Regions from separate parts of the Clavibacter sp. CT19 genome, predicted to be linked through region 3. Evidence: riboswitches for the same ligand, from Rfam matches in the RefSeq annotation. Region 3 holds a riboswitch; each other region holds the start of a gene.
The links. A riboswitch is a leader RNA that binds a small molecule or an ion and turns the genes downstream of it on or off. The one in region 3 is predicted to bind thiamine pyrophosphate.
Positions count from the first base shown of each region.

Region 1: another riboswitch for thiamine pyrophosphate. It lies ahead of PED38_RS06100 (ECF transporter S component); the one in region 3 lies ahead of PED38_RS04820 (YkoF family thiamine/hydroxymethylpyrimidine-binding protein).
Region 2: another riboswitch for thiamine pyrophosphate. It lies ahead of thiM (hydroxyethylthiazole kinase); the one in region 3 lies ahead of PED38_RS04820 (YkoF family thiamine/hydroxymethylpyrimidine-binding protein).

Region 1 covers NZ_JAQHYR010000004.1:43,106-45,948, forward strand. Annotated here, with positions in the region: gene PED38_RS06095 (ABC transporter ATP-binding protein) at 1-461, opposite strand, end outside; gene PED38_RS06100 (ECF transporter S component) at 464-1,117, opposite strand; TPP riboswitch at 1,153-1,264, opposite strand; gene PED38_RS06105 (hypothetical protein) at 1,391-1,723, opposite strand; gene glgX (glycogen debranching protein GlgX) at 1,927-2,843, shown strand, end outside.
Region 2 covers NZ_JAQHYR010000007.1:78,811-81,653, reverse strand. Annotated here, with positions in the region: gene PED38_RS09845 (hypothetical protein) at 12-137, shown strand; partial or broken gene PED38_RS09840 (Abi family protein) at 177-914, shown strand; TPP riboswitch at 1,035-1,126, shown strand; gene thiM (hydroxyethylthiazole kinase) at 1,117-1,944, shown strand; gene PED38_RS09830 (bifunctional hydroxymethylpyrimidine kinase/phosphomethylpyrimidine kinase) at 1,941-2,843, shown strand, end outside.
Region 3 covers NZ_JAQHYR010000003.1:154,294-157,136, reverse strand. Annotated here, with positions in the region: gene PED38_RS04830 (PadR family transcriptional regulator) at 54-377, shown strand; gene PED38_RS04825 (DUF2812 domain-containing protein) at 374-1,003, shown strand; TPP riboswitch at 1,074-1,182, shown strand; gene PED38_RS04820 (YkoF family thiamine/hydroxymethylpyrimidine-binding protein) at 1,239-1,868, shown strand; gene PED38_RS04815 (ECF transporter S component) at 1,865-2,476, shown strand; gene PED38_RS04810 (ABC transporter ATP-binding protein) at 2,479-2,843, shown strand, end outside.

The DNA.
Region 1 (2,843 bases), on a different contig from region 3:
GCGTCGAGGGCGTCGCGGACGCGGATCCAGATCTCGTCCCGCGGGACGCCCAGGTTCTCGCAGCCGAACGCGACGTCGTCGCCGACGCGGGAGAGGATCACCTGCGCGTCCGGGTCCTGCAGCACGAGGCCGGCACGACCACGCTGGCCGGCCGGATCCACGCCGTCGACGCGCAGCTCGCCCCGGCTCTCGCCCTCGTCGTCGCCCCCGAGGACGCCCGCGAGCGCATGCAGCAGCGTGGTCTTTCCCGCGCCGGATGCGCCGAGGAGCAGCACGCGCTCCCCCGGCTCGATGACGAGATCGACGTCGCGGACGGCCCAGGCGCTCCGGCCGGCGTGGCGCCAACCCCATCCGACGGCCTTGACGGCCGCACCGCCGCCGCCCGACCGCGACGCGGCGTCCGCGGGCCACCGGTCGGCGACAGGGGCGGCCGTCGAGCCGCGCCGGCCGGGTCGCCGCACGCTCAGACCCGGGCCGCGGTGTCGCGACCCGAGGCGAACCGCGACAGCGCGCCGGTGCGGGCGAGCGCCCGGGCGACCAGCCACGACAGCAGGCCGGCGATCACCGCGCCGGACACGAGCGCCGCGATCGTGTAGACGACGACGAAGACCGGCGAGGAGCCCGGGTAGTAGGTGATGAGGTCGGTCACGGCCATGCCGAGGCCCGCCCCCATGCCCGCGAGGACGGCGACGTAGGCGCGCCAGTTGGCGTAGAGGAAGACGAGGAGCACGAGCTCCGCGCCGAGGCCCTGCGTCAGGCCGGAGAGCAGCGTGCTCACGCCCCACACGTTGCCGACGAGCATGGAGACGAAGGCCGCCAGCAGCTCGCCGTACAGGGCGGCGCCGGGCTTGCGGATCACGATGCCGGTGAGGACGCCGGCGAACAGCCAGCCGCCTCCGGCGAGGGCCTGGAGCCCGGGCAGCAGCGGCTCGAACAGGCCGGCGACGGGCACCGACGCCGTGTTCCAGAGGACGAAGACGAGGCCGGAGGCGACGCCGAGGACGCTGGCCACGACGATGTCGATGACGCGCCAGCGGGCGCGGAGCCCCGAGCGGGGTGCGCGGGCGCCGGCGTCGCCGGGGAGCGCGGATGCGGTGGACGAGGGTGATGCGGTCATTGGACGTGCCCTTCGGATGAGTGTGAAGAGGGCACGGGTGCGAGATGGAAGCCTCCCTGCGCTGGCATGATCCAGATCAGGTTCTTACGGTCGAAGACTGGGTGTCTTCCTCTCAGCCCGGCTCACCGGACTCCCGTGTTCGAGGCGATCCTAGCGCGCGGTCGGGCGTCCGCCGCGCCCGGGATGCGCGGGCACCCCGGACGCACGGGAGCGCGGGCGCCCGAGGGCACCCGCGCTCCGCGGTGGTCGTGCGCGCCGGCCGGGCGCCCGTCGCTACCTGAGCGTCTTGATGAGCTTGACGAGGACCTTGCCCGAGATCCAGATGACGGGCGTGGCCACCGCGAGCAGCGCGATGACGTTCGGCTGGAAGCGCACCTCGCCGTCGGTGGCGATGTACGCGCCGATGGGCCAGGTGGCGCCGCCGCCCCCGCCGCCGCCCGCGACGTTGCCCTCGGAGTCGGGGAGGTCGCTGCCCCCGCCGAAGCCGTACCAGGCGAATGCCACGGGCACGATGGTCGAGCCGTCGATGTCGAGGGGGTCGCCGTAGACCGTCCCCACTCCGGCGTTCTTCACGTTCTCTGCGAGCTGTGCGACGAGGTTGGTCATGCGTCCCACCGTACCCCGCGAGCCCCGCCGGATGCCGGGCGATCCCGGTCCTCGCGGTAACCTCGCCCCTGGTGCGTCGTCGCGTCGCATCCGGCCTCCCCCGCCGCTGCGGCAGCTGCGGATCCACCGCCTGCCCCGCCCCCGACGGATCCGCGCCCGCGCGCGCGCCGCCGTGGGACGAGTCGACCCAACTGGAGGACCACTTGCACACCTGGCCCGGAAACCCGTACCCGCTCGGCGCGACCTTCGACGGGAGCGGCACGAACTTCGCGCTGTTCAGCGAGGTGGCCGAGCAGGTGCAGCTGTGCCTCATCGAGGAGGACGGCACCGAGACCCGCGTCGACGTCACCGAGGTCGACGCCCACGTCTGGCACTGCTACCTCCCGCACGTGCAGCCGGGCCAGCGCTACGGCTACCGGGTGACCGGTCCCTACGAGCCCGAGAACGGGCACCGCTCGAACCCCGCGAAGCTGCTGCTGGACCCCTACGCCAAGGCCACGTGCGGCGAGTTCGACTGGCACCCGTCCCTCTTCGCCTACGACTTCGGCGACCCGGCCAGCCGCAACGACGAGGACTCGGGCCCGCACATGATGCTCGGCGTCGTCGTGAACCCCTTCTTCGACTGGGACGGCGACCGCCTCCCCCGCACGCCCTACAGCGAGTCCGTCGTCTACGAGGCGCACGTGAAGGGCCTCACGCAGCTGCACCCGCGGATCCCCGAGGAGCTGCGCGGCACGTACGCGGGCATCGCGCACCCCGCCGTCATCGACCACCTGCAGCACCTCGGCGTCACCGCCATCGAGCTGATGCCCGTGCACCAGTTCGTGCAGGACAACACCCTGCTCGAGAAGGGCCTCCGCAACTACTGGGGCTACAACACCATCGGCTTCTTCGCGCCGCACAACGCGTACTCGTCCACGGGCGAGCTCGGCCAGCAGGTGCAGGAGTTCAAGTCCATGGTGCGGGCGCTGCACGCGGCCGGCATCGAGGTCATCCTCGACGTGGTCTACAACCACACGGCGGAGGGCAACCACCTCGGCCCGACGCTCTCGTTCAAGGGGATCGACAACCAGGCCTACTACCGGCTCATGGAGGACGACCCCACCTACTACATGGACTA
Region 2 (2,843 bases), on a different contig from region 3:
CGAGGGGTGCGATGAAGCCCTACCTGTCCTGGCACGATCAGACCGCTCTGATGGTAGGCCGTGGCCTGATCGTGCCCGACGAATCGGACTGCGCCCGGTTCCTGGCGGCGCACAACTACTACCGCTTCTCGGGGTAAGCGCGGTACTTCCAGACGGCTCCCCATCTCGGCGACGACGACTTCGTGAGCGGGACGGCGTTCGACGACGTCCGAGGGGTCTACGTCGCCGACGACGCACTGCGCGATTCTCTCGTCCGGCCGCTCGCTCAGGTCGAGCTCCTGCTGCGGTCGCATGTCGCACATGTCATCGGTCGCGAGCACGGCCCCTATCAGGCGTATCTCGAGCAGGACTTCTACACGGATGTCGGAGGTCGAGAGGCCACCGTCGAGTCCTGTCTCCGGGACATCGACCGCAGCAAGGACCGGCACATCCTCCGCTACCGCGGGCACGCAGGAGAGGACTCCGACTACAGCCGGCTGCCGGTGTGGTCCGCTGTCGAGGCATGGTCGTTCGGGACCCTGTCCAAGGCGATCGAGCGGGGAGCACAAGGAACCCTCGCCGACTCCGTCGCGACCAGCATCGGTGTGGCGAAGGCCGGATTCGCCTATCGCGTGAGGGCCTTCGTCTACCTCCGCAATCGCTGCGCGCATCACAACAGGCTGTGGAATCACTCCATCGTCGATGCCGGACCGACGCCGAACAACGTGCGGACCAAGGCCAAACGGATCGCGGGCCAGTTCGGCCCTCGATCGGTGCTCGACGTGATCGCGTCGCTGGATGACATGATCACCCGCGCCGACGTCGCCGTTCCTCTCCTACCGATGCTGGTCGAGACCCACGAGCGGGAGGGCCGATTCTGGCGGGGTCTGGCTGCGCCCGAAGGGCCGACAGATCACGCAGACGGTCCGAGATGACCGTCTGATTCGTCGTCCCCCGACCGTGGGCTCGCATGACGCATCGACCTCATCGTCGCCTCGGGACGTCTCGGCCTCGCTGCTCGACCCGGCGGGTGCGACGCGTCTCCCCTAGGGTGGATCCCTGACACGGGGTGCCCACGAGGGCTGAGATGAGACCCGTCGCACCTGATCCGGTTCGCACCGGCGGAGGGATGTCACCATGAGCGCTGCGCGCCCATCCATCGACGAGATCACCGGGACGGGGACCGCCTCGGCGGACCTCCTCCACCTGCTGCGGGAGCGCACGCCGCTCGTGCAGTGCATCACGAACGCCGTGGTCACCGGCTTCACCGCGAACGTCCTCCTCGCGCTGGGCGCCGCGCCCGCGATGACGGACGTGCCGACCGAGGCGGGGCCGTTCGCGCGGATCGCGTCGGGGCTGCTCGTGAACCTCGGCACGCCGCACGCGGAGCAGCGGGAGGCGGCCGTCGAGGCGGCCCACGCAGCGCGCGAGGCGGGCACGCCGTGGGCGCTGGATCCGGTCGCGGTCGGCGTCCTGCCGGTGCGCACGCGGCTCGCGCACGAGCTCGTGGCGCTGTCGCCGACCATCGTGCGCGGCAACGCGTCCGAGATCATCGCGCTCGCGACCGGCGGCGCGGGCGGCCGCGGGGTGGACGCCACCGACGAGGTGGAGGCGGCGCTCGACGCCGCGACGCTCCTCGCGCGCACCTACGGCACGGTCGTCGCGGTGTCCGGGCCGGTCGACCACCTCACGGACGGGACCCGCCTCGTGCGCGTGCACACGGGTGACGCGCTCCTCACGAAGATGACCGGCGGCGGCTGCGCGCTCGGCGCGGTGATGGCGGCGTTCGCGTCGACGGATCCGGATCCGCTGCGGGCCGCCGTCGCCGCGACGAGCGTCTACACGATCGCCGCGGAGATCGCCGCGGAGGGGACGCGCGGGCCCGGGTCGTTCGCCGTCGCGCTGCTCGACGCGCTCGATGCCGTCACGCCCGAGCTCGTCGCGCAGCGCGAGCGCCTCTCGTGAGCGCGCTCGACCTCTCCGTCTACCTCGTCACCGACCCCGCCCTGTGCGGCGCGCGCAGCGTGCCCGCGGTCGTGTCCGCGGCTGTGGCAGGCGGGGCGACGGCCGTGCAGATCCGCGACAAGCACGCGAGCGCGGCCGAGCTGCTGGCGACCGTGTTGGCCGCGGCGGACGCGATCGACGCGCACGCGGCCGCGCATCCGTCCGCGCCCCGACCGGTGCTGCTCGTGGACGACCGCGTCGACGTCGTCCTCGCGGCCCTCGCCCGCGGCGCGCGGGTGGACGGCGTGCACGTCGGCCAGTCCGACGTGCCGGCCGACCTCGTGCGCCGGATGCTCGACGCCGCGAGCCCCGACCACCGCCTCGTCGTGGGCCTCACCGCGAACACGCCAGCGCACGTAGAGGCGGTCCGCGCGCTCCCCGCGGGCACGGTCGACTACCTCGGCGTCGGCGTGATCCGCCCCACGAGCACCAAGCCCGACCATCCGGCGCCGCTCGGGCACGACGGGTTCGGGATCATCGCGGGCCTCTCCCCCGTGCCGTGCGTCGCGATCGGCGGCGTCGACGTGGGCGACGTGGCCGCGATCGCGGCGGCGGGCGGCGCGGGCACGTCCGTCGTGTCGGCGATCTGCGCGGCCGAGGATCCGGAGGCGGCGGCGCGCGAGCTGGCGGAGGCGTGGGAGCGGGTGCGGGCGGGCGCGAGCGCGGGATCCGCTGGAGACGCGCGCGCGGCGGAGTCCGACGCGGCGGAGTCCGACGCGGCAGAGCCCGACGCCCCGGCCGCGGATCCCGCCGACGCGGCGAGCGCCGAGCCGGCCGAGGACCCCGCGGCGGGCGACCCGACCCGCGTCCCCCGCGTCCTCAGCATCGCCGGCACGGATCCGACGGGCGGCGCGGGCATC
Region 3 (2,843 bases):
CGTTGCGCTGTATATCGTCTGACTGTACAGTCGGACGATATGAGGAGGGCGCGATGACGAGGGACCCGCTGCTGCCGCTCACCGAGACGGTGGCCTGCATCCTGCTCGCGCTGCGCGAGCCGGCGCACGGGTACGCGATCATGGCGCGCGTCGAGGAGATGAGCGAGGGCGCGGTGCGCCTCGCGCCGGGGACGCTCTACGGCGCCCTCGACACGCTCGTGAAGCAGCGGCTCATCACCCGGGTGGCGAGCGAGGATCCGCGGCGCAAGGTGTACCTCATCACCGACCGGGGATCCGAGGTGCTCGCGCAGGACGCCGAGCGCATGGCCCACCTCGTGCGGCTGCATGAGCGCGGCCGGGGGAGCAGGGAGGGATGACCATGGTGATCAGGTTCTTCGTCGACTTCGACGAGGAGGAGCGCTGGCTCGACCGGATGGCGGCCGAGGGGCGGCTGATGCGGAGGCGCGGGTTCGTCTACACGTCGACGGACATCGAGCCCGGATCCGCCGTCGTGCGGATCGACTACCGGCCGAGCATGACGGCGGCCGACTTCGCCGACTACGTGCAGCTCTTCGCCGACGCGGGCTGGAGGCACATCAGCGGCAGCCGCAGGAGCGGCACGCAGCACTTCGCGTCCACGACGGCGGATGCGGACGCCGAGATCTTCTCCGACGCCCGGTCGCGGGCCGAGCGGTACAAGCGCGCGCTCGACGTGAACGCGGCGGTGCTCCTGCCGCTGCTGGTGGTGGTGTTCGTCCTCGCCGCGACGGAGGGATCCGGCGTCCGCGCGATCCTGCGCCCGGACGAGTGGTACCTGACGCCCGGCCTCTGGGAGATGGAGGGGTGGCGGTTCGCCGGCGCGTTCCTCTTCGAGTCGGTGTTCGTGGCGATGCGGGTGGGACTGCCGCTGCTCCTCGTGGTCGGGTGCGTCGTGATGCTGGTGACCGCGGTGCGGCAGGGGATCCTCTATCGGCGCGCGGTCGCGGCGGCGGCGGAGGCGTAGGTCCCTAGGTCCCACCGTCCTCCACGGCCAGGCCCGGCGTCGCGCCGACTCCGTCGCGGCGGCGGTATGGTCATCCCGAACACGGGAGTCCGGTAGGCCGGGCTGAGAGGAAGACCACCAGTCTTCGACCGTAAGAACCTGATCTGGATCATGCCAGCGCAGGGAGGCATCTCTTGAGGGACCGCGCATCCGCGCGCGTCCCACCCGTGCATCCGCGACCACGGAAGGCACGCGCGTGACCAGCACCGCATCCCCCACCACCCGCCTCGAGGCGGCGCCCACCCCCGAGGAGTTCGGCGTCGGCGCCCGGCTCAGCCTCGCCGTCATGCGCGACGACTTCGTCGACGTGATCCTCGGCGCGCTCGCCGCGACGCCCGCCGACGGCCTCGTCATCGAGACCGACGACGTGAGCACGTTCGTCGGCGGGTCCGAGCAGGACATCGTCCGCTGGCTCGTCGCCCTGCTCGCGCACGCCGCCGGATCCGGCGCGCACGTGCAGGCGACCATCGCGTTCTCGCGGGGCTGCCCGGGCGAGGTCGCGTGCGGCACGGGCGTCGTGCGCGTCGGCGAGGTGCCGGCGGCGGACGCCACCGGGATCGCCGCGTCCGCGCAGTGGGCGCTGTACCCGCTGTCCGACGCGCCCGCGGCGGATCACATGAAGGACATCCACGCGGCCATCGACCACGCCCGCGCGGTCGGCACCTTCGCCGGGTCGCAGCACTTCGTGACGGCGCTCCGCGGCGACCTCGCCGACGTGATCACCACGGCCGCCGCCGGCTGGGTGCTCGTGGGCCGCTCGGTGGCGCACGTCACCAGCCACCTCACCGTCTCGTTGAACAGCCCGAGCCGGACGGCCGGCGCATGAGCGCGCCCGTCGAGGCGCGGGATCCGCGTCCCACCGCCCCGCGCCGCGCGCGCTGGGACCTCCGCGACATCGTGCTGCTCGTCACGCTGGGCGTGGTCTTCGGCTTCCTCTACTGGGTGCTCGTGCAGGGCTGGACCGCGCTGTCGGTCGCGGCCGGGCCGCTCGGCGACCTGACCCAGCACGTGCTGCTCGGCGGCTGGCTGCTCGTCGCGCCCATCGCGATCGCCGTCATCCGGCGGCCGTTCGCGGGCGTCGCGGCGGAGGTGATCGCGTCGGTCATCGAGGTCGTGTTCCTCGGGTCGGCCGTGGGGCCGATCCTCTTCGTGTCGGCGGCGATCCAGGGCGCGGGCAGCGAGATCCCGTTCGCGGCCGGACGCTACCGCCGCTACGGCTGGCTGCACTACGCGGTCTCGGGCGGTCTCGGCGCGCTGCTCGTCTTCTTCTTCTCGGCGTTCCGCTCCGACTGGTACGGCACCGAACTGTTCTGGGTGCGGCTCGTGATCCAGGTGGCTTCCGGCGTCGTGCTCGGCGGCCTGCTGGCGAAGGTGATCGTCGACGCGCTGGTCCGCACGGGCGCGGTCGACGACTTCGCCGTCGGCCGGACGTAGGGGTGACGGACGCGCGAGGCCCCGTCGTCGCGCTCGACGGGGTGGGCGTCGCGTTCCGCTCGCGGGAGGTGCTGCGGGACGTGACCTGCCGGATCGGGGCGGGGGAGCGGATCCTCGTGATCGGCCCGTCCGGATCCGGCAAGTCGACCCTGCTGCACGTCGTCACCGGCGTGGTGCCGCACTCCGTGCACGCGACCATGACGGGGAGCGCGACCGTCGCGGGGCTCGTGGACGCGCCCGTGCTCGACCGGGTGCGGCACGTGGGCTTCGTGGCGCAGGATCCGTCGGCCGCCGTCGTGCTGCCCACGGTCGAGCAGGACGTGGCGCTCGTGCTCGAGAACCACGGCGTGGATCCGGCGGAGGTCGA